One region of the Paenibacillus sp. J22R56 genome, then DNA from elsewhere that is predicted to be linked to it. Evidence: a T-box and tRNA genes for the amino acid it is inferred to sense, from the RefSeq annotation. Region 1 holds a T-box; the other holds one or more tRNA genes.
The links. The T-box of region 1 lies ahead of thrS (threonine--tRNA ligase). A T-box ahead of a tRNA ligase gene usually reads a tRNA of that ligase, here a tRNA-Thr.
Positions count from the first base shown of each region.

Region 2: it encodes a tRNA-Thr, which carries the amino acid that the T-box ahead of thrS (threonine--tRNA ligase) is inferred to sense. The anticodon was not compared.

Region 1 covers NZ_JBWDNV010000001.1:444,697-456,074, reverse strand. The annotation lists gene mqnC (cyclic dehypoxanthinyl futalosine synthase) at 1-461, shown strand, start outside; gene AC0YNT_RS01895 (FkbM family methyltransferase) at 606-1,625, shown strand; gene AC0YNT_RS01890 (putative sporulation protein YtxC) at 2,072-3,019, shown strand; T-box leader at 3,062-3,326, shown strand; gene thrS (threonine--tRNA ligase) at 3,389-5,326, shown strand; gene AC0YNT_RS01880 (3D domain-containing protein) at 5,387-5,938, shown strand; gene AC0YNT_RS01875 (hypothetical protein) at 6,006-6,131, shown strand; gene AC0YNT_RS01870 (hypothetical protein) at 6,282-6,659, shown strand; gene AC0YNT_RS01865 (ammonium transporter) at 6,724-8,016, opposite strand; gene liaF (cell wall-active antibiotics response protein LiaF) at 8,288-9,391, shown strand; gene AC0YNT_RS01855 (sensor histidine kinase) at 9,397-10,443, shown strand; gene AC0YNT_RS01850 (response regulator) at 10,430-11,095, shown strand; gene AC0YNT_RS01845 (YugN-like family protein) at 11,171-11,378, shown strand, end outside.
Region 2 covers NZ_JBWDNV010000007.1:385,982-397,359, forward strand. The annotation lists gene AC0YNT_RS18925 (methyl-accepting chemotaxis protein) at 39-1,817, opposite strand; cyclic di-GMP riboswitch class I at 1,907-1,993, opposite strand; gene AC0YNT_RS18930 (YrzA family protein) at 2,162-2,374, shown strand; tRNA gene AC0YNT_RS18935 (tRNA-Thr) at 2,455-2,530, shown strand; gene AC0YNT_RS18940 (aminotransferase) at 2,620-3,978, opposite strand; gene AC0YNT_RS18945 (CoA-acylating methylmalonate-semialdehyde dehydrogenase) at 4,012-5,481, opposite strand; gene AC0YNT_RS18950 (hypothetical protein) at 5,750-6,508, opposite strand; gene AC0YNT_RS18955 (HIT family protein) at 6,505-6,930, opposite strand; gene AC0YNT_RS18960 (NUDIX hydrolase) at 6,935-7,417, opposite strand; gene AC0YNT_RS18965 (FAD-binding protein) at 7,616-8,872, opposite strand; gene AC0YNT_RS18970 (hypothetical protein) at 8,994-9,335, opposite strand; gene AC0YNT_RS18975 (DegV family protein) at 9,463-10,302, opposite strand; gene AC0YNT_RS18980 (galactose-binding domain-containing protein) at 10,440-11,378, opposite strand, start outside.

The DNA of each region.
Region 1 (11,378 bases):
GTGCACTCCATTTGCTCCGCATCCGTGATGCGCAGGATGAATGTATCGCTAACGGCTATGATTCGAAAGGCTTCCTCGCTTTCATCTGCTGGCCGTTCCAGCCGGATAACACGAACATGAAACGTGTTGAGAAGTCGAAACCGGAAGAGTACTTGAAGATGGTTGCAGTCAGCCGCATTATGCTCGACAATATCGATAACTTCCAATCGTCTTGGGTGACGATGGGTCCTGACATCGGTAAGCAATCACTCTCGTATGGCTGTAATGACTTCGGCAGTACGATGATTGAAGAGAATGTTGTATCGGCTGCAGGCACGACTCATAAAGTGAACATTGAATCTATTCTTCAGCTTATTCGCGAATCGGGCAAAATCCCGGCACAGCGTGACACGAAATACAATACGATCAAAATGTACGATGATCATGAGCATGCTGCGAAAGACTTCATCATGCAGAACTAATTCATTTATAAACAAGGCATTCGACCCCTGGTTAACAGGGCTCGGATGCTTTTTTTTATGCCAGCTGGTCTGTGAAGCTACTAAACAGGCAGTTCCTCACATATTCTTTTTTGATCAAGCATACATAAAGGAGGCTGTGAAAGGATGAATCAGCAGAAATTAATTGCAGCAATTAAGCATATGGAAGAGCGGCTTCACCAACAGGCTATCAATGTGAGGGAAGAAATAACGGCTCCAATACTTGATGCGATATACAATGAGAATACAATTTTGAGAAAAGAGATAGCGAACGGATTAAAGTTTGATTTCTATTATCGAACTAAAATTGCTCGTGATTTTTTGCTTTCAATACCGGTCTGTCCCGACCATGTATGGGAACCGCAGACGACCAAATTGCTGTCTATTTTCTCAAAACAAGCTAAGGAAGTTTTAATTGGCGGAGCTTATTTTGGTGATCAAGCCTTAATTGTGGCGAGCGAGATTGCTGGGCGAGGCGGAACGGTTCATGCTTTTGAACCAAACAAAGATCAATATCAAATGCTGAGACATAACGCTGCAGTAAATGAAATCGATAACGTTAAGGCATGGCGCCTAGGCTTGTGGGAAAATGAAAAAGGAAAACTAAAGCTGATCGGAGACGATTCTTTTGCCCATGCAGAGCTGGTGACGGATATGAAGGGGCAGGAGGATAACACTGTTTTCGGAACGATTTCGATAGATACTTATGTAAAAGAGCAGGGAATCAGCCATCTCGATCTCATCCTGCTCGATATTGAAGGTTTGGAGTATACCGTTCTTCAAGGCGCCAGCAGCCAGCTCGATTTGCCGGCTGAAGAAGCTCCTAACATTATCTTCGAGGTTCACCGCAGCTATGTCGATTGGAGCAACGGTCTTGATCAGAGCGACATCGTCCAATATTTGCAGTCCTTTGGTTACCACATCTTCGCCTTGCGCGACTACAACTCCAATGTCGATATGTCCGGCAAACCTGTCGAGATTATCCCACCAGACAGGGTCTTCTTAGAAGGCCCGCCTCACGGCTTCAATATGATTGCAGTCAAAAATCTTTCCATCCTAGATCATCCTGAGATCAAGCTTTGCTACGACGTAAGCCCCAAACTCTTGACCCACAAAAACAGTTATCTCCATCAACCAACGGAATAACCTCCTCTCGTATTGCAGGGTGGGGCCGGGGAGTTGAAGCAACTGGACTAACAATTGAACTAAGCGTAGTCATCATGGTGAAAGACAAGAGTAAAAAGTTATTACTGCCCGAAAGAAACTGCCCGAAAGAAAACGGATAGCAATAACATTGTTCCCCCCCAACCAGAGTGGGGAGTGATGTTTTGGCGCATCAAGCTGGTGAGGGGCGGAGCGAGAAAAACGTACTGGAGAAGCGGAGCGTTCGCATTTGTTCTCCGGATTTCAACCGCTGAGCGGCTTGAATCGAAGAAATCCGGGAACAACGGCGATCGGAAGGACGTTATTCTTGCGCAGCGGTCTCCACCAGCAAACAAATGCAAGCCATCTCCAATCACTCCCACCACTCCTTTCGTATATACCCAACCCCCCAGCCATATACTGATAAGGGGAATGAAAGGGGTGAGCTCATGGAGCTGTTTACCGTAACGCTGCCTTCGAACATGGAGCAATCGGCTGCCCAATTAGCGGCGTTGATGGCGGAGTACACAACAACTGATCTACATATCGCACACATCGAAGGAGAAGCCATACAATACACGCTGCTATCAGAAAAGGAGATTAGCTGCCAAGCGATCCTGCCTTATTTTCATCTGGCTGACCATAGCCATTCGGTATACCAAGCTGCTTCTAAGGCACTAGCCGAATTCATCGTAACCGATATGGAGCCGCATATCCTGGCAGCCATCATTCGGAGAAAATACAGGAATAACCACGCCATTGACGCACCTGTTATCGAAAAATACTGCCACGAGCTGCTTCACGGTACAGAATGGGATGGCCTTGGAACGAGATTTCTTGATGCTGACAGGCAGCGCCGCAAAACGAAGGTAGCCGATGAGATTGACCGATACCTGCAGGAGAATTCGGCTTTGAACTTGACCGGATTAACTTCATTTAGACTGCAGCCTTATCGGACGGAATTAGCTGAGATTGTTGATTATGCCTTGGATGAATACGTGCTTGATAAACAATACCAGGAGTTTATTTCGCTGCTCAAATATTTTGTAGGCTTGCAGGAATCGAAGGTGCCTATCGTTCACCTTGTACACAAAGGCAGCCATGATTTTGTCCTGTTCAATGAAAAGTTTCAGCCTTTTGAACCGAAGCCCCACTCGGACAAGTTAGTTGCTGAAATGCTGGAGACCGAAATGAATATTGAAGATATGGTGATCAGCTCGCTCATTGCCGTATCTCCGAAGCATATTATGATTCATACCAGACAAGATGATATGCAGGTAATAAGGACAATCGAGACGATATTTGATAACCGGGTATCCGTCTGTACACAATGTCCAGCCTGTAGTCCTGTCTTTGAAGGCAATGGATCCGTCCAGCCTGACAGCCGCATCTATTGACGATTAGGGGGTCGAGCGGCTATAATAATGCTCATAACTATGCGAACAGCAATGACAAAGACATGTATTAGCTTCAAATGTTGGTCCAGAGAGAGGAAACTCGGCTGTAATTTCCTTCATAACATTAGCGAATATACCCCTTTGTAGCTGTGCAGTTGAACATGGTCGATTATTGTGTACCATTACTAAGCTGCACCGGATGTCTCCGTTATCAGATCAATACAAGGATTGCTTAACGTTGTAGATTACATCGAGGCAGCAATCGAAGTAGGGTGGAACCACGAGTATACAAGCACTCGTCCCTTTGCGGGATGGGTGCTTTTTTGCGTTCATTCCGCATGCTATGCCAACATTCAGGAGGGAAATTCAATGTCTATTAAAGTTACTTTTCCAGACGGCGCCATTCGGGAGTACGAAGCTGGAACAACAATTGAAGAAGTAGCAGGCTCGATTAGCCCGGGACTTCGCAAGAATGCTATCGCTGGTAAAATCAATGGTAAAGTGGTTGACGTGTACGCACCAATCGAGTCTGATTCCGCAATTGAGATCGTTATGATCGAGTCTGCAGACGGCCTTGAGGTCTATCGTCACAGTACAGCCCATTTGATGGCGCAAGCTATCAAACGTTTATATGGCAACGCTAATGTGAAGCTGGGCATCGGTCCGGTTATCGAGGACGGCTTCTATTACGATATCGATATGGATCAATCGCTTACTCCGGAAGATCTGACTAAGATCGAGAAAGAAATGCAGCGCATCATTAACGAGAACCTCAACATTCGCCGCCGTGAAGTTAGCCGTGAAGAAGCGCTTGCTATCTTTACAGAGCTGGATGATAACCTGAAACTTGAGCTGATTCGTGATCTGCCTGAGGATTCGGTTATTACTATGTATGACCAAGGCGAGTTCTTCGATCTTTGCCGTGGACCACATTTGCCATCCACTGGCCGTATTAAAGCCTTCAAGCTTCTTAGCGTAGCAGGCGCTTACTGGCGCGGCGATTCGAAGAACAAGATGCTTCAGCGTATTTACGGAACTGCCTTTGCGAAGAAAGCGGAGCTGGATGAGCATCTGCACTTCTTGGAAGAAGCGAAGAAACGCGACCACCGTAAGCTCGGCAAAGAGCTGAAGATGTTCACGTTCTCCCGCGAAGTTGGCCAAGGCTTACCGCTATGGCTGCCAAACGGCGCTAAGGTACGCCGTACGCTTGAGCGTTACATCGTTGACCTTGAAGAGCGTCTTGGTTACGAGCATGTTTACACACCGGTTCTGGCTAACGTTGAGCTGTACAAAATCTCCGGTCACTGGGAGCACTACAGCGAGGACATGTTCCCGCCTATGGCGCTTGATAACGAGGAACTTGTTCTTCGTCCAATGAACTGCCCGCATCATATGATGGTATATAAGAGCGATATGAGAAGCTACCGTGATCTGCCGGTTCGTATTGCAGAGATGGGTACGATGCACCGTTATGAAATGTCTGGTGCATTAACTGGTCTGCACCGCGTTCGTGCGATGACATTAAACGATGCTCATATTTTCTGCCGTCCAGACCAAATAAAGGAAGAGTTCGCTCGCGTTGTGAACCTGATCCGCAAGGTCTATGAGGACTTCGGCATTAAAGAGTACCGCTTCCGCTTGTCTTACCGGGATCCGCAAGATACAGAGAAGTACTTCCAAAATGACGAAATGTGGGAAATGTCCCAGCGTATGCTTCGTGAAGTAGTAGAAGAGCTTGGCCTGCCGTTCTTTGAAGCAGAAGGCGAAGCGGCATTCTACGGTCCGAAGCTTGACGTTCAGATCAAGACAGCGCTTGGTAAGGAAGAGACACTGTCGACTGCACAGCTCGACTTCCTGCTGCCTGACCGCTTTGAGTTGGAATATATCGGCGAAGACGGTAAGAAGCATCGTCCGGTCGTTATCCACCGTGGTATCATCAGTACAATGGAACGGATGACTGCCTTCCTGATCGAGAACTTCGCAGGTGCATTGCCGCTGTGGCTGTCCCCTGTACAGGCTAAGGTTATTCCTGTATCAACTGCGTACGAAGCGTATGCACGTGAAGTGGAAGAGAAGCTGAGAGAAGCAGGCATTCGAGTTGAGAGCGATCTGCGTAACGAGAAGCTTGGCTACAAGATTCGTGAAGCACAGCTTGAGAAGGCTCCTTACATGCTGGTTGTAGGCGAGAACGAAGCACAGGCAGGTGCTGTGTCGGTGCGTAAGCGCGGCGAAGGCGATATCGGTGCGAAGCCGGTAGCTGAGCTGATTGAGCTGCTTACTCAAGAGATCGCAACTAAAGCAATCTAATTGTTATGAATAAAGCTTGGACCGTTTGGGAAATATTCTTCTGAGGAGGAAGCTGCCCAAATGGTCACAAGCTTTTTTACTTGCAAAAAAATAATTTCAAGCCTAGCGATAGCGGCAATGCTGTCAAGTGTGGCACCAAGCCTCGCAGCTGCGCCAGCAGACAAAAAAGACCCCGTAGCGGTGGAAGCCATCGCCGAGCAGACTCTGTCGACTGTACAGGTCGTGGCAACCGGTTATACGGCAGGCTATGAGTCAACCGGCAAACGTCCGGGACATCCGCAGTACGGGATTACTTATTCAGGGGTAAAAGTCAGACGGGGGCAAGTATCGACGATAGCCGCCGATACGAAGCTGTTCCCGATCGGTACGCTGCTCTACATTCCTGGTTACGGGTACGGTGTAGTAGCGGATACCGGGTCAGCCATTAAAGGTCGCCGGCTCGACTTATATTTTGAGACGATAAAGGATGTATATAAGCAGTGGGGGAAGCGTACCGTAGCCGTTCAGGTGCTTCGCAAAGGCAACGGCAAGCTGTCCCAGGCATGGCTTAACCAGATTAATCGTGCGGTAGAAGCGGGAAAACCGATCCCACAAACCTATCTGGAATCGTAATTCAGATCTGAATAATAAGCCTTTGCTATGCCATACTAAGGGATGGACGGGGAGGTGAATAACTACAATGGCTAAGAACAAAAACAACAAAGCACAAAACAACCAACATAACGCAGAATTCGCTGAAGAGTTCAATCAAAATGCTGCAACTGGCAAAGCGTCGAACCAAGCTACTCAAAAAGCTCAGAAGTAACAACTTAACCAATCAACAGGAGGAGCCTTATGGTTCCTCCTTTTTGTTAAATTTGCTGATGTCACATAATTTTGAGTTTTCAAGAGCGGATCTTTATTGTATTATTAGTTATGTGAGAAATAATAACGCAATGAAGACAGGTGAGCTATCATGACTGATCCAATTATTCATATGAATCATTCTGCGTCCCATCATCGCAAAGCTGCGGAGGTACTGCCCTTCATCGATGCTTATGTGACGAAGAAAGAGCAGGAAATCGCGGAAATCGAGCAAATGGTTGAACGATATGAGAAGCGGCGTCTGAAGGAAGAGCGGGCTTATCAGTCCATGTCGACATTGCGGCGGATTTTGTCCGGCCGTAAGCCGGATCATCATTTGGCTGTTGAGTACATTCATTTTGTGAAAAAACCAATGGAGCAAGTACGTGCGCTCCGCCAAGAAATCGAGCATGCCCGTTCGATCCAGGTATCGTCACCAACTGACATTGTGTCTGTTTCCGTGGATTTGGTTAATGAACTATATAAATAATTAAAATAATTCTACTTATACATAAAAGGCGTTCTCCACGTGGAGAACGCCTTTTATGATTGGTTTAGCTTCTTGTAATGTGATCAACATCGATAAAGTCGCTTTCCTGACTGTAGGCTGGTACACCATGTATCCCTACATCAAGGCCGATAAGCTCTTCATCCTTGGATACGCGTACTGGCATAATACGGCGGATCAGCCAGAGTACTCCCCAGGTTAAGACGAATCCCCAAATGGCAATAACAACAAGACCAAGCGCCTGAGCGCCAAGGAGCTTCCAGCCGCCTCCGTATAGAAGGCCATAGTAGCCTTGGCCTGAGTCTTTTGTAAGCGCTGGAATCGCACAAAGACCAACTGCCAGTGTACCTATACTACCGCTGATTCCGTGTACGGCAAAAGCTCCAACCGGATCGTCGATTTGTTTGCGCTCCATGAATTCAGTGACGAGCACCATCGCAATGCCGCAAATGGCTCCAATCCAAATCGCTGCTCCTTCTGATACATAAGCACAGCCAGCAGTAATCCCGACAAGACCAGCTAACGAACCGTTAATGACCATTGGCGGGTCGGCTTTCCGATAACGGAACATGGTGAACAAGATACAAGTTGCGCCGCCCGCAGAAGCGGACAGCATAGTTGTAATCGCGATGTGGCCGATTGCAGCATTTGTCGCACTTAACGTACTGCCTGCATTAAAGCCAAACCAGCCGAACCATAGAATAAATGCTCCAACTGAGGCAAGAGGAAGATTGGAAGGTGATACAATGTTCACTTTACCGTCTGGCGAAAATTTACCGATCCGAGGACCGATGAATAAGGTAGCTGCAAGTGCAGCAAAACCGCCAAGAGCATGGATAACTGCTGAACCGGCAAAATCAATCATCCCTAGCTTGCTTAACCAGCCGTCGATTGCCCATACCCAATGGCCGGCAAGTGGATATATAATGCCCGTCATTGCAATGGTCAACAGAATATAAGCCCGGAAATGAATTCTTTCAGCAACGGCACCGGAGACGATAGAGATTACCGCGATAACGAAGGCGCATTGGAAAAACCAGTAGGTTTCATGGGAAATATTGAGATTGATGTGAGATAAATCACCATTAAGCATGAATCCCGTTGAACCAAACAAACCACCAATGTCCTTGCCGTGCATGATAGCAAAGCCGAAGAAGTAAAAAACAAGTGCGCCAAAAACAATGTCGACGAAGACTTTCATAATAATGCTGACAGCATTCTTCTGCCGGACAAATCCGGCTTCGAGCAAGGCAAATCCGCCTTCCATCAGCAAAATCATTGCTGCTGTCAAGACAACCCAGACGGTGTCCAGCCCTCTCGACAGTTCTGCTACATCCATTGATTCAACTCCTGTTGTTCATAGTATGAAATGATGTAAGGTTTCTCTGTCTCTATGAATCCGCTCACCATTATAAATAGGCGAAGTGAGTAATGTCAACGTGTTTGCGTGATGTTTTATGACGTATGTCAGCTATTTTTTTGTAAAACCCTTGTTCTCAGTCTCGAGACCGATGCAAAGTTCAATCGGCCGTCCCTTTATAAGCTATCTTTCATTAGATATACTTAGTAACAATAAGACATTCTGAAGCACTGGCAGGGAGTTGAATAAATTGAATGGGAGCTTTTTAAACCGGTTATTGTCGGGTCTCGTCATTATCTCAATAGGCGTGATCTTCCTATTAAGACAATTGGACGTAATTCAATTCGATATTAGTATTGGCGAGATTATCTCTAATTATTGGCCTGTCGTTCTGCTCTGGATTGGTCTGCATGGACTTGTTGCAGGACGTCACGGTTCCGGCTCAGGCTGGTGGTCAGGGATGATGATTCTTATCGGATTTGTTTTTCTTGGTCATAACCTGGAATGGTTTTCCTGGTCGTTTGGTGACATCGTTTCCTACGCGTGGCCAATTATTATCATTTTGATTGGACTCAACTTTTTACGCCGACCGCGTCATCGTCATCAAGAACCACCTCAATATGATGACGAATGGAAATCTTACAATTCTTATACGGATTATAAAGGTGATATTCCTTCCGCGCCGCCTCTTCATCCGGATCCAACGAAGGTAGATGAAGAAGAAACTCCGAATAACTCGGATAACCCGAGAAAGGCCTTTACGGATCCTAATGAGAGTGATACGCCCGAGCCTGATCTCAGAAGAGGACCTTATCATCATGTAAGGCGGAGCCACAACTTCAAGCATGAGCTGCGTCAGCAATTGAATGCACAGAAGCACCATATTAGAGCTCATAAGCAGCAGATGAAGGATCAATGGCGCAAGCAGCATCATTCCAAGCACGGATCCTTTGAATATTGGAATAATGATCCTAATGCACAGTCGAGGTCTGGATTTATCGGGGATATTCATATCGGCCAGGATTATTGGGAGCTGAAGCCGCTTAATATATCGCATTTTATCGGCGATACCATTGTTGATCTGACGAAAGCCCAAATTCCGTTTGGCGAGACGAAGATTTGTATCTCTTCTTTTATAGGCGATGTGAAGGTTTATGTCCCGAACGATTATGAGGTAGGCATACAAGTCATATCAAGTGCGTTTGCAGGGGATGTAAAGATTCTGGGTCAGAAGGAAGGCGGAATGTTCAAGAGCATTAACATCCATTCTCCTCATTACTCGGAAACCGATAAAAAAATCAAACTCGTCGTAAGCACATTTATCGGCGATGTTCGCGTTACGAAGGTGGGTTAATTATTATGATGGTTCGATTGTTCCGCGGCGGCAAATGGCAGCTGCTCACCATGTTTGTTGCCTCTTCGGTAACGGCGCTGCTGTGTGCGATTGTCGTATGGACAGGATTATCTAACGGTGGCGAAGTACAGACGGAAGTGCGCTACGGCGCTGCCTCCGTCTTTCTGCTTGTCAGTGCAGCCTTCGGTTATTGGACCGGCAGAGTTATACAACGACGAATTGACACGCTTCAGCTAGCTCTTAAGCAGACGGTGAACGGAAACTTTGAGGTTCGGATTACGGAATCAGGAGACTTTTCTTTTTCAGAGCTGTATCGTGAGTTTAATGAGCTTGCGAGTTTGATGGAAGAGCGGATGAAGCGGCTCCAGATGACAGGGGAAGAGCAAGTCATGACCCAGACTGCTTCGAATGAAGCTGCTGTGCAGGAGGAACGGAAACGTCTCGCAAGAGATTTGCATGATACCGTCAGTCAGCAGCTATTCGCGATGCATATGTGTGCTTCTTCGCTGCCGAAGCTTCAAGAAATTGATCAGGAACGTGCGGCTTCGGTGCTCGATCAGTTGATCCAGATGTCAACGCTTGCGCAAAAGCAAATGCGAATCTTTATTGCACAGCTTAGACCGATGGAACTCGAAGGACGTACGCTGCATGAAGCACTGGATAAGTGGTTTCCTGATTATTGCCGGCAGAATGGGTTTCAGGGTGTCTTTGATTGGCGTCTGACAGATGCGTTAACTGAAGCGAAGGAGCATCAGTTATTCCTTATTGTCCAGGAAGCGATGGCGAACGTTGTGAAGCATTCTGGAGCACAAAGCTGCTCATTGACTTTGACGGAGAATGAACGCCAAGTTGTACTAAGTCTGCAGGATGACGGGGCAGGTTTCCGGGCTGATCAAGTAAGACGCGGCTCTTATGGTCTATCAACGATGCAGGAACGGGCCCAGCAGTTAGGCGGGTTAGCTGAGATTCTAAGCAAGCCGGGAAGCGGCACGCGAGTGAAGGTAACGATACCAAAAATATGGCGGGGGAATGGTAACGATGAACGGGACTAATACGTTAAAAGTAATGATTGTGGATGACCATGATATGGTGAGAATTGGTCTTCGCACGTATTTGATGCTGGAGCCGAAATTTGAAGTCGTTGCTGAAGCTGGGAGCGGCCAGGCTGCTATTTCTATGCTGGAAGCGGGTATTCCTGCAGGTATTCCGGATCTTATCCTCATGGATTTGATGATGCCGGGAATGGATGGTATAGAGACGACACGCCAAATCATTGCAAAGTATCCTGATTTGAAGATCGTTATGCTAACCAGCTTCCTCGAGGATGATAAAGTATATGGGGCGATTGAAGCCGGAGCGGTCAGTTACGTCTTAAAGACAGTGTCAGCAGAGGAACTGATTTATGCGCTGCACGGTGCGGTTAAAGGTATGCCTGTCATGACAGCGGACGTCTCTCAGGCACTCACGAGAGGACTTCGCCAGCGCACCGCCCAATCCGGTGATGAGGATTTAACAGAGCGGGAGAAGGAAGTACTGCTCTTGATTGCCGAAGGCCGCTCGAATAAGGAAATTGGTGAGGAGCTTCATATTAGTATCAAAACCGTCAAAACCCATGTCAGCAATCTTCTAATGAAATGCGAACTGGATGACCGGACGCAGCTTGCGGTTCTTGCTCATCGTAAAGGCTGGGTAAAGAACACATAAACGGCAGGATGACGGGACATATTATCCTTTAGCAGTTATTCAAAGCAAGTTATGCCAAAGGAGAGCTGAACTGTCATGATTCCACTTTCATCAACATTGGAAGCCCGTCAGCAAGCATTCACCGATTCCAGAGATTGGCTTGAGCAGCATCAATTCTCGCTCGGCGGTAACTGGGACTATACCAACGGATCCTTCGACCGGGCATTGGACAACGAGAATAAAGTATGGCTTCGCCTGCCTTTTCAAGTGACGAATGGCAACGTGGTTGATGTGACCGCGGATA
Region 2 (11,378 bases), on a different contig from region 1:
TGCTATGAAAAGAAATGAGAAGAAATTGAAAAGAAATATTACACTTTAAAGATTGCAGCCTTCTCTTTCAGCTCACGAGAAGATTGCTGCAGGTTTTGCGCCATCCCTTGCAGGTTGTCAGAGATATCATTCTGCTCAACGGACAAGTGACCCATTTGCTCCATCTTGCCGTTCACCTCGGAGGAGGTATGAAGCAGCTTGTCCACTGCGGTTACGATGTGGGTGATGCCTGTTGTGATCTCGTTAATGGCTGTCGAGATTTCACTTACCTGCTCAGATAACGTATGGCTTTGCTTCTCCAGCCCTTTGAACACATCACTTGCCGAGATGGAAGCCTGCTTCGTGGAGAAGATCACTTCTGCGAAGGCTCCCATACTCTTGCTGCTTGATGCGACGTCCTCTTGAATGAGCAGCATTTCCTTCGAAATATTTTTCGAGATCAAATCGGTTTGACTCGACAGCTTGCGAATCTCTTCAGCGACTACTGCAAAGCCTCTGCCATGTTCCCCAGCGCGTGCTGATTCAATCGACGCATTCAGTGATAACAGATTGGTCTGCGTATTCACATCTTGGATATTACTGAGAAACTTCGAGACATTGCTATACCGTTCTGTAATCCGGTTGAAGGCTTCCGTCACCTGGTTAAATTGCTCCACCGTCTGGTTAACCATCTGAACGACACCTTCCATATCAACCGAACCTGTATGGGAATCATCTTTCATTTGCTGCATGTCTTTATTGATGTAGTCGCTCGAAGCCGCAATTTCCTGCGAGCTTGCCGAGATTTGCTCGGTAACTGCCGAGATTGAGGTAGCATCATCAAATTGGGAGAGCAATACGGCTGTACCCAGATCGATTTGCCCTTTTACTTGCTCGGAAGCCGTACGGTTGCGGCCAATCATCTCACCCATCTGGTTCGACATTTGAAGAACGGTCTGGCTGACACTAAGTGTTGCTTTTACCGTAGCTTTCAAATTATCACCCATGGCTGCAAGTGAGCGATCAATATCGCCAAATTCATCTTTTCGGTCCAGCGATTTATCATATGTAAAATCATTGTGCTGATAGGCGTTAATACGCCCCATAATCCCTTGAAGACCGGCTTTAATACTTCTTACCAGTCCAATTGTGAACAGGAACGGAATAACCGCCAAGATCAGAACGTTAATAAGAATAATCATATTAGCTGTATCAACACTGTCGGACAATTTTTTATCCGTTTGCGCCGCATCAACCGTAATGCGCGCATTCACATTCTGATTCGCAAATTCCAGCTCGTTCAAATAAATATTTACGAGTCTAAGTACAAGTGCTGATTTCATTTCAGCAGTCAAATTTTCGAACTCCGTTACATTGGAGCTCTTCAAATCGTTATACGCGATCTCATAGATGTTACCTTGTCCAATATAATTCTGCTGTTCTTCTTCTGCCGGGAACATTTTGTCCAGCTTCTCGAACGTTTTCTTCAAATGCTCCAGCTGACCAGGCATGTCCGCCAGACGTTCTTTCGGATCTACCACCGCAGATGCTGTGCTGTCATTGTTGTTCTCAATCGAGTTAATCATTAAGAGCAGCGTCTGAAGCAGCGTATTTGATATCCCCTCATACTCGCGCTGCGCACTCGTTAATGTATTTGTTTCTTTTACAGCATGCGATACCGATAGGTTCTGCGTGTAAATAAATACACCAGCCACTACGTTAAAGAAAGTGATAATACTGGTTAGCAGGAGTAATCTGACTCCTATCTTCCGTCTGCCTCCCAAAACCCGTTTGCTTGATCCCAGCCATTGTAACGCTTTTCTAACCCGTTCCTTCATCCTCGTCTCTCCTCGCTGTCACTGAATAAACAAAATAAGCTATCCGGCCAAAGACGGGCGGATAGCTGGTTAAGGCACTATGTCCTGCATCCGGCGGTCTGGCAACCATCGCTATATCCAGCATTAGGCCCATAACTTTGCGTCCTTGCCTTTCGGCAAGTTTGCCTTTTTCAGTGTAATTACGACTATTTTCGACACAGGCACTAGTTTAGGATAAATCTACCTTTTTGTAAAACAAAAAATGGTTCTATTGCCATCCCTCTATTACTATCGGCTCAACTCTTTGAAACCATTAGTAATAACGGTATAATAGATTCAGCTTACATTGACAGGAGACGTGCAGGATGGAGTTTCGTTTAGATCTGATTGAAGATAAAGTTGAGTTTTTTGAAGCAGGCGATTTGCGTACACTGGAGCTCAGGATTGACCAGCAAATTGAGAATAATAAAGCTCTGCTGCTGCAAGTCCATCAAGTCCAGCATCATGCTGTATTTAATCCAAATACAGGGAAAATGCAGTACAGTGCAGTCGTTCATTTCAAGGCAAAAAAACATTAAAAACTTTTTTTTGAAAAAGGGGTTGCATAATCAGTACAAGCTGTGGCATAATACGTTTTGTGCCCGATACAAAACAATATGCCGGTGTAGCTCAGTTGGTAGAGCAACTGACTTGTAATCAGTAGGTCGTGGGTTCGACTCCTATCGCCGGCACCATCTTTTTTTCCGGGACGTAGCTCAGCTTGGTAGAGCACCATAGAGCAAACGCAGGAAGCTTGATAGCAATCAGGCTTTTTTTGTTTTTCCTAAACTTTAATATTCGCAAAAACTTCCTTTAACGTTTCGATAATAAAGGTGACATCCTCATCGGTAGATGACAACGGCGGACTGATCGTAAGCACATTATTGTAGCCTGCGACGGTATCGCCGTTTTTGCCGATTATTAACCCCTTCGCCTTACACTCTCCAATGATTCGAACGACGCCGGCAAGCGGATATGGCTCCTTCGTTTGCTTATCACTTACAAGCTCAATCCCCATTAAGAATCCAAAGCTTCGGATATCCCCTACAATCGGATGCTCCAGCAGCACCGAGAGCTCCTCCGTTAATCGTTCACCCAGCGCTGCAGACCGTTCGACCAGCTGTTCCCGCTCCAAAATCTCCAGATTCGCTAGAGCTAGTGCACAGGATGCCGGTGAACCGCCGAAAGTATTCAAATGTCGGAAATGACTGTACATCTCTTTCCCTTTAAATGCTTCATAAATGTCTTTACGCACCGCTGTGACCGACAAAGGAAGATAACCGCTGGTCAGGCCTTTCGCCATCGTTACCATATCCGGCTTAATACCGTAATTCATATGTCCAAACTTCCGGCCGGAACGTCCAAATCCGCAGATCACCTCATCCATGATAAGGAGAACACCATACTTTGTGCAAATTTCCCGCACTTTCTCCAGATAGATCGGCTCCGGAACGATCACTCCACCACCTGTGATAGCCGGCTCCATAATGACTGCCGCTATGGTTTCCTGGCCTTCCCAATTAATAGTCTCCTCGATATCGAGAGCACATTGCAGATTAAACTGTTCAATCGTCATTCCCTCGGGGCGGCGGTAGCTGTCAGGTGGACGAACATGGAGGAAGCCTCCGGCAAGTGGTTCATACATATACTTGCGCTGAGCTTGCCCGGTTGCGGCAAGGGCCCCCATCGAATTGCCATGATACGCCCGGTAGCGGGAGATGAATTTGTAACGGCTTGGAGCACCGGATTGCTCAAAATATTGCCTTGCGATCTTGAAAGCCACTTCATTTGCATCGGAGCCGCTGTTGGAGTAGAAGATGATATAATCATCCTCCAGCCATTCATTAAGCTTCTCCGCGAGTTGGATCGCAGGAACATGGCTTTGTGTCAGCGGATAATAGGACAAGGATTTAAGCTGCTCGTAGGCTGCGCGAGCGAGCTCTTCTCTGCCGTAGCCAACATTCACGCACCAGAGTCCCGACATCCCGTCCAAATAGCGATTTCCCCGGTTATCGGTAATCCATGAGCCTTTCCCTTCCGTAACAACCATGGGAGGTGCCTGTTCATTATAAGGTGTCATAGCATGCCATACATACTGGCGATCCTTCGCGATCAGATCTGCCTCTTCTTGATTAATCGACATGACTACACTCTCCTCTCCTTCAGCCATTTATTATTAATAGCGGGCGGTCACCATTTTCTTGCGCGTATAGAACTCTACGCCATCCCGGCCATTAGCATGAAGATCTCCATAGAAGGAATTCTTGTAACCCGAGAATGGGAAAAAGGCCATCGGCGCGGGCACACCTAGATTGATACCCAGCATCCCTGCATCAATCTTCTCACGGAACTGGCGAATCGCCTTCGCACTGTCCGTATACAGACAGGCGCCATTCGCGAAGTCCGACTGATTGCTGACCTCAATTGCTTCTTGCAGAGACGCCGCTCGAACGATCGCAAGTACTGGCGCGAACAACTCTTCCTTCCAAATTGTCATGCCTGGGTTTACATGATCAAAGATGGTTGGTCCAATAAAATAACCCTCTTCGGCAACTGTATCCAAACGCCCATCCCGCAAAAGCTGTGCTCCTTCTTTTACCCCAAGCCCGATATAGCCAATCGTTCTGTCCTTATTCTCCTGCCTGATCACAGGACCAAGGAATACGTCTTCCTCTAAACCGTTACCGATCTTGATTTGGTCTGCTGCTTCCACAAGCTTCTGCTGCAGCTTATCTGCCGCATCACCAACGGCAACCACAACGGAGCAGGCCATACAACGCTCGCCGGCTGAACCAAAAGCTGCAGCAATAATATTCGTCACTGCAAGCTCCATATCGGCGTCCGGCATCACGATGGAATGGTTCTTCGCACCAGCCAGTGCTTGCACGCGTTTGCCATGCGAAGCAGCGGTCTTGTACACATACTCCGCGACCGGCTGTGAGCCAACAAAGGAGATCGCTTTCACTTGTTTATTTTCGAGCAGCCCGTTCACCACATCACGAGCGCCATGCACGATGTTCAGTACTCCATCCGGCAAACCCGCTTCCTTGAATAACTCAGCTAGACGGTTCGACAGGATTGGCGTGCGCTCAGATGGCTTCAAGACGAACGTATTACCGCATGCAATCGCAAGTGGAAACATCCAGCAGGGCACCATCATCGGAAAGTTAAACGGCGTTATACCGCCTACGACACCAAGCGGATAACGATACATGCCTGATTCTATGCCTGTAGCAATATCGGGCAGCTGGCTTCCCATCATTAAGGTTGGAGCTCCCGCTGCGAATTCAACGCACTCAATACCACGCTGTACTTCACCATGTGCTTCCGTGTAGCTTTTACCGTTTTCCGTAGTGATGATCCGGGCTAGTTCGTCCCATTTCTCAATGAGCAGCTGTTGGTATTTGAAGAGAATCCGCGCTCTCCTAGGCACAGCAACCTCCCGCCACTCTTCGAACGCGAGCTGAGCAGCTTGGACTGCACGGTCAACATCCTCCTGCCCCGAGTACGGAACTCGTGCAATGACCTCTCCTGTAGCAGGATTCGGAACGTCTTCATAACGGCCGCTTTCTGGCTCTACCCATTCTCCGTTGATATAGTTTAGAACCGTAACGACAGCTGACTGAGACTGCGGCAAATGGACCACCTGCCTTTCCTTCCACTTATTATCTATGTCTAGTATAGAGCCCGATATTACCGTTTTCATTAGACATAATGTCACGAAGTGAAGAGGCTTTTTCAACCTGATCGTCACAAACTACGTATTCGAATAACTCCAACCTTTAAAAGTCATTTATTTCAAATCTAAAATAAATAACAATCAAAAAAAGCGGTCATATAGTTTTAGGCAACTATACCACCACTTCTGCGACTTATTAATGTACATTTCAAAGCTTCTTCTTCATGAGAGAATCTTATTGCAAACCTTTATAGAATTGCAGAGCTTCTGAGAGCATTGTTTTATCGTAGCCAGTCTTGTGATGGATTCGAGTGCACCATTGTTTAATATCTTCAGTTGCGGGCTCTTCATATAATCCTTGAGTTGTGCTTAAGACACTGCTCCAGTTATAAAATTCCCAATGAGCGATTTCATCATTGAAAGGAATTCTGCATTCTAATAGAGGCCGTTGCTTAATCGTATTCTGGGAGATCTCTGCCGCTTTCCATAGGTCTGTAATTGCAACCGGCGTTGTATCAAAATCCTGCTGGCTCATTTTCCCGTTTGGTCGATGGTATTGTACCTTAAGCAAGTTTCCTTCAGCCTTTACCTGGATTTCGGCAGCCGGGAAAAATCCTCGTAATTTATCCGCATGATAATCCTCACAATCAGAATCAATTAGAACAGGATTTAGCCATTGATCCCCTAGATCACAAAAATAACGGTAGCCGTGTTCACTCTTTGCAATAACTGCCACATGTGCATCCGGCGTCCCTAAATCATGACCAACTGGAAAAGCTTCAATCCCCTCTTGTTCAAACTCATGGAGCAGCCATAAAGAGAGGTCAAAGCAATTTCCTGTTATCCCATATTGCTCGCGATGTTCCTTCATCAGAGAAACATCTCTTTGTTTTGTTGCTGTATTTTGCTGATAGTACCAGGCTTTTGTTAACGTCTCCATCGGAAAATGATCAAATTTTCTCCATACCTTTAAGATTTCTTCAGGAGCATTCATACACGGGTCTCCTTCGTTAAGACTTGAAGAATACGATCTCTCGTCTTCTGCAAATGTCTCTCAGCTCCATGAGGCTGAAGAGGCTCGCTCCATGAGAAGCCATCCCCCTTATATCTCGGAATCAGATGCATATGGTAATGCGTCAAATCATTAAAGAAGCCGCCATTCTGGCAGATGGTGATGCCATCAGGATGGAATACTTCCTTCAAGGCGACAGAAACCTTTTTGGATGCATCCATGATGGCATACGCGGTGTTCGAGTCGAGCTCCTCTATATCGAGATAATGCTGCTTGGGGAGAATTAAGATATGACCCTCATTAAACGGTGCGATATCAAGCACACAAGTTATAAATTCGTTTTCATAAATAAGGTTTAAGTCCGGTTCAATTCCATTCACGATGCGGCAGCCTAAACAGTCCATGTGGCTATATCCTCCTATCATGTCTTATTTCAAATTGTGGTTTCGTTACATACTCCAAGTAAGGGATTGAGCCGTCAAAATCCAAATAAGCCTGGTATCTTGTCTGAATGGCAGGCGAATGGATCAATTCAAGCACCTTTTCCTTCTGAACCCAGCGGACTTCCGATGTTTCTTCAGTTGTCCGTAAGACGCCGCCGATTGGACGACATACAAAATCCAGCATCAGCTTTGTTGGAACATCGGTTACCCCGTCATGCCACTTATACATACCAGTATTGGAATACACGCCAATCAAGTGTGAGACAATGCAGTCAATTCCACTCTCTTCCTGAATTTCACGCATAAGCGCATCGGTTAAATTTTCTCCAGCCTCCACTTGCCCGCCAGGGAATACCCAGCCATTATGCTGCGTCTTCACAAGCAATATTTCACCTTGCACATTCTCTACAAATCCACCAACCGCTACAATATGAGTGGGCATCGCCATAGATTGGACCTCCATACAATGGATTAACTTAACCGACGAACTTTATTTTGGATTAATATGGAGGACAGCTATCTCGGACCCCCATTTCCTAAATATGTAAACGCATTATTATGCACTTTGTTGCATCCAACTAATAAAATATATTCTTATCAAAAATAAACCGAGACCCCTTACAGGGACTCGGTTTCCTTGTTATTTCTAAAAAATATACTCATCCACATACGCATTGCGGAACTTTCCGTCTGGGTCGCATTGTAACAGCAGTTCACGGAATTCTGGGAGTTTCTCATACAGCAATTGCACACGCTCGGCTGACATGGTGTACAGCTTAGCCCAGTGAGGACGTGCATCGAATCGCTCCAGCTTTGCTTCAATCAGAGGAAGCACCTGCTTAACTGCCTCCCACTCCGGCTTCCATGTGAAATGGAATGCAACGGAATCCTGCTTATAGTTCGGGCTGAGCCACAGCTCATCCGCCGCAATGGTACGAACCTCGGAAATAAACAAGAGCGGTGCGATCTGTTCGCTTAGCTCATTAATTGCACATAGTGCTTCATAGGCATGATGGCGTGCTACAAAATATTCGGTCTGCAGCTCTTCACCGGCGCTAGGGGTAAAGTCCATCCGGAAATGCGAAAGCCGCTCATGCCATGGTCCCGGAACACCTAGCTGCTCACTGCAATTTTCCGCCGTCTGCCCTGGTACAGGATGAAGCTTCACCGCTGCAGGAATAGCCCCGAAGAAAGTCCCTCCCTCTATAGGGCTAGCCTCTCCTGCCAATCTCTTCTGCCACACTTGGTTAAACCTGGACTCCTTCCAATCGGTGAAAAGGCTGACGCTGTAAGCGCTTGAATAAATCGCATCAAAGTTACTCTCGAGCTGCGCCAATGGAAGATTCTCATAGAGATATTGGCTGATCTCAAACAACGGAAAAATGTCCAGTGTAATGGCTGTTACTACGCCTAGAGCACCGAGACCTACAACAGCTCCATTAAACAGTCCATTCTCATCATCCCGAGTAAATACCACCAACGTTCCATCAGCTTTAACAATCTCAAGCGCATATACCGCCGTTGAAAGATTGCCGTTTCGATCGCCTGAGCCATGAGTTGCTGTTGCGATAGCACCAGCTATTGTAATATGCGGCAGTGAAGCCAGATTGTGCAGCGCATAGCCCTGTTGATAAAGATATTCGCCAAGTTCCCCGTAACGGATACCACCCTCAACTTTTACACGGTTATTGGTCTTGTCCAGCTCCAGAACACGATTCATCTTCTGAAGGCATACCAGGCTTGCATTCGTATCCGCTATTCCATTAAAAGAATGCCTTGATCCAAGCACTCTCAGTTTGCTGCTGCGAACTACAATATCCTGCACTTCTTCTACTGTTTCGGGAAAGAGATATTCTGATGCACTATACTTATAATTTCCTGCCCAGTTACGATCATTTGCCACAATACGTACACTCCTTAAGAAGTTATTCAAGTTGAGAAATCTCTCATATAGTCATTATGCGTATAAGCCTTCGTTTCCTGCTAGAGGCAAAAATAAAAAACCAGCCTCATAAAAAGGCCAGTTAATTTGCTAAACCAGAAATATCTTTAAATTCGCCACGCTCGCACGCTGCCTCGAAATCTTCTTCATCCATGCCATTCATCTCATCAATCCGCGTAATGAGCCGCAAACCTTCTGCTAATAACTCAGGTTGGTAATCAAAAATCTGATTGATAGGAACACTCGGGTCAATCATTTGCTCTATCGTCCATTCACGGCTCTGAAAGCTGAAGCTTAACCTTATGCTAACTTCCTCTTCTATGCCTTCCAGCTTTACAGCCAGAACATTGTCGAGCATTTGCAAACCCTGGGGCAGCACATGATATTTAAAGCCTTTATCTATTAACGAAGTAATACGGATCACCCAATCGACTCCCCCCATGAACTCGTCAATATAATACCAAATCTTTGCGAAAAATCAACAAAATTCGCCAAGGTTCTCTGGGCCCATGAAAAAGAGCTGCCTCTTATAAGAAGAGACAGCCCTGCTTTTATTCCGCACAATACATAAAACCAATTGCTCCAGGTCCTGTATGCGTCGTAATAACTGGTGTTGCTGGACGTATACGGACTGGAATTGCTGTAATCCGGCTCAGTTCTTCCCGAAGCCGTTCGGCTAAGGAAAGATTATCGGCATGCGATATCCCAATTTCTGTAATCTCTTTGCCGGCCGTGTCACTGTTAAATCGTTCAAGCAGACTCTTAATAATCTGTGAGGACGTCCGAACTTTAGTGACTGGTGTATAGATTCCCTGTTCAAGCATAGCAATCGGCTTAATGCTAAGAATAGAGCTGATCCATCCTTTGGCCTTGCCAATTCTGCCGCCCTTCACAAGATTCTCCAATGTATCCACGACAACCAACAATGTAGTGTTATCAAGAATCTTCATAAGTCTGGCTTTAATTTGTTGAACCGTTAATCCCTCACGAGCCATCTTCGCAGCTTCTATCACTTGGAAACCAAGAGCTTGAGAGATCATCTGTGAATCTATGACAACGACATTGCTAGAGGACATTTCTGCTGCAGCACATGCAGTGGAATACGTACCACTCATGCCGCTTGTCATATGAATGGAAATAATCGTATCTCCATTTTGCCCAAGCCGATCGTACATTTCGAGAAATACACCAACCGCAGGCTGTGATGTTTTTGGCAATTCCGGGGCAATCTTCATCTTCTGAATAAATTCAAGCGGAGAAATCGTCACATTATCCTCGTAGGTTTCTCCATCTACAAATACCGACAAAGGAATGACTGCCACTTTGTGCTGGTCGAGCAGCTCCTTCGGCAAATCTGTTGTGGAATCAGTAACAATCCTGATGTCAGGCATAAATAGCCTCCTTTAAAAATGCTAAACTAGGTACAATACGATGCATTTAATCGTTGGTTTCAAAATAATAGATGGAATATTACACCATAACAAAACAACCCCGCTAAGTTAGCAGGGTTGTTTGTTTTACAGCTTCCTTACCAGTTGTTGCCCGAACCTGTTACTGTAAAGCTGGTAGACGTATTAGAAAATTTACCGGAAGGAGCGCCATTGACCGTATTATTGTTAAAAGCTGAGCTGCCAGTTGCCGTCCCTCTGATATATACCCCATAAGTCCCCGGATTTGTGATCGTATTCGAATCATACGTCACTGAAATACTTGGAGCTGGTTCTTCAATAAATATCCCGGAATAGATACTGTCTTGAATTGTATTGCCGGATACGGTTACACTCAGGCTTTGAGCTTTGCCCGTATTATTCAGCCAATAAGCCCAAATCGCACCAATCTGGTAGCCATAATCTTTATGATAGGAACCGGTTCTGATAAGCACATTATCTTGAATGGTCAGCGTTCCCGTCATAGATGGAGGATTAAAGTTAGTACCAAACGAGATACCTGAGCCATTAACCACTGTGTCTGTCAGCAGGTTGCCAATTACCTTATTATCTTTGCCGCCATAAATCGCGATATTGTTGGCAAGTGTAGGAATTTGCACGGTGTTATAGCTAAACGTATTGTTTGTATCCAAGTAAGTATCAGACCACATTGCAAGGCCATCATCACCGCTATTACGAACCGAGTTATTCGTTACCGTTGTATTCGATGTACCATAATGGAGATTAAGTCCGTCTGCCCATACATCTCTAATTCTGGAGTTGGAGATTGTGGCGTTATTCGTCTGATTCGTCAGCCAGAAGCCAACCTTCGTATGCTCGATCCACAGATTGGTAAGCGTTGAATTTGTACCATTTCCTTCAACACCAGAGACGCCATTATAGTCATCTCGAATCAAGTCGTTTGCGCTGATTTTAAAATCGGAAATCGTAACATTGCCGCCTCGCAAATAGAGACCTGCGTAATTGCCGGACAAAGTCGAATACCAAACGCCTGCCCCTTTCATCGAAACACCACTGTC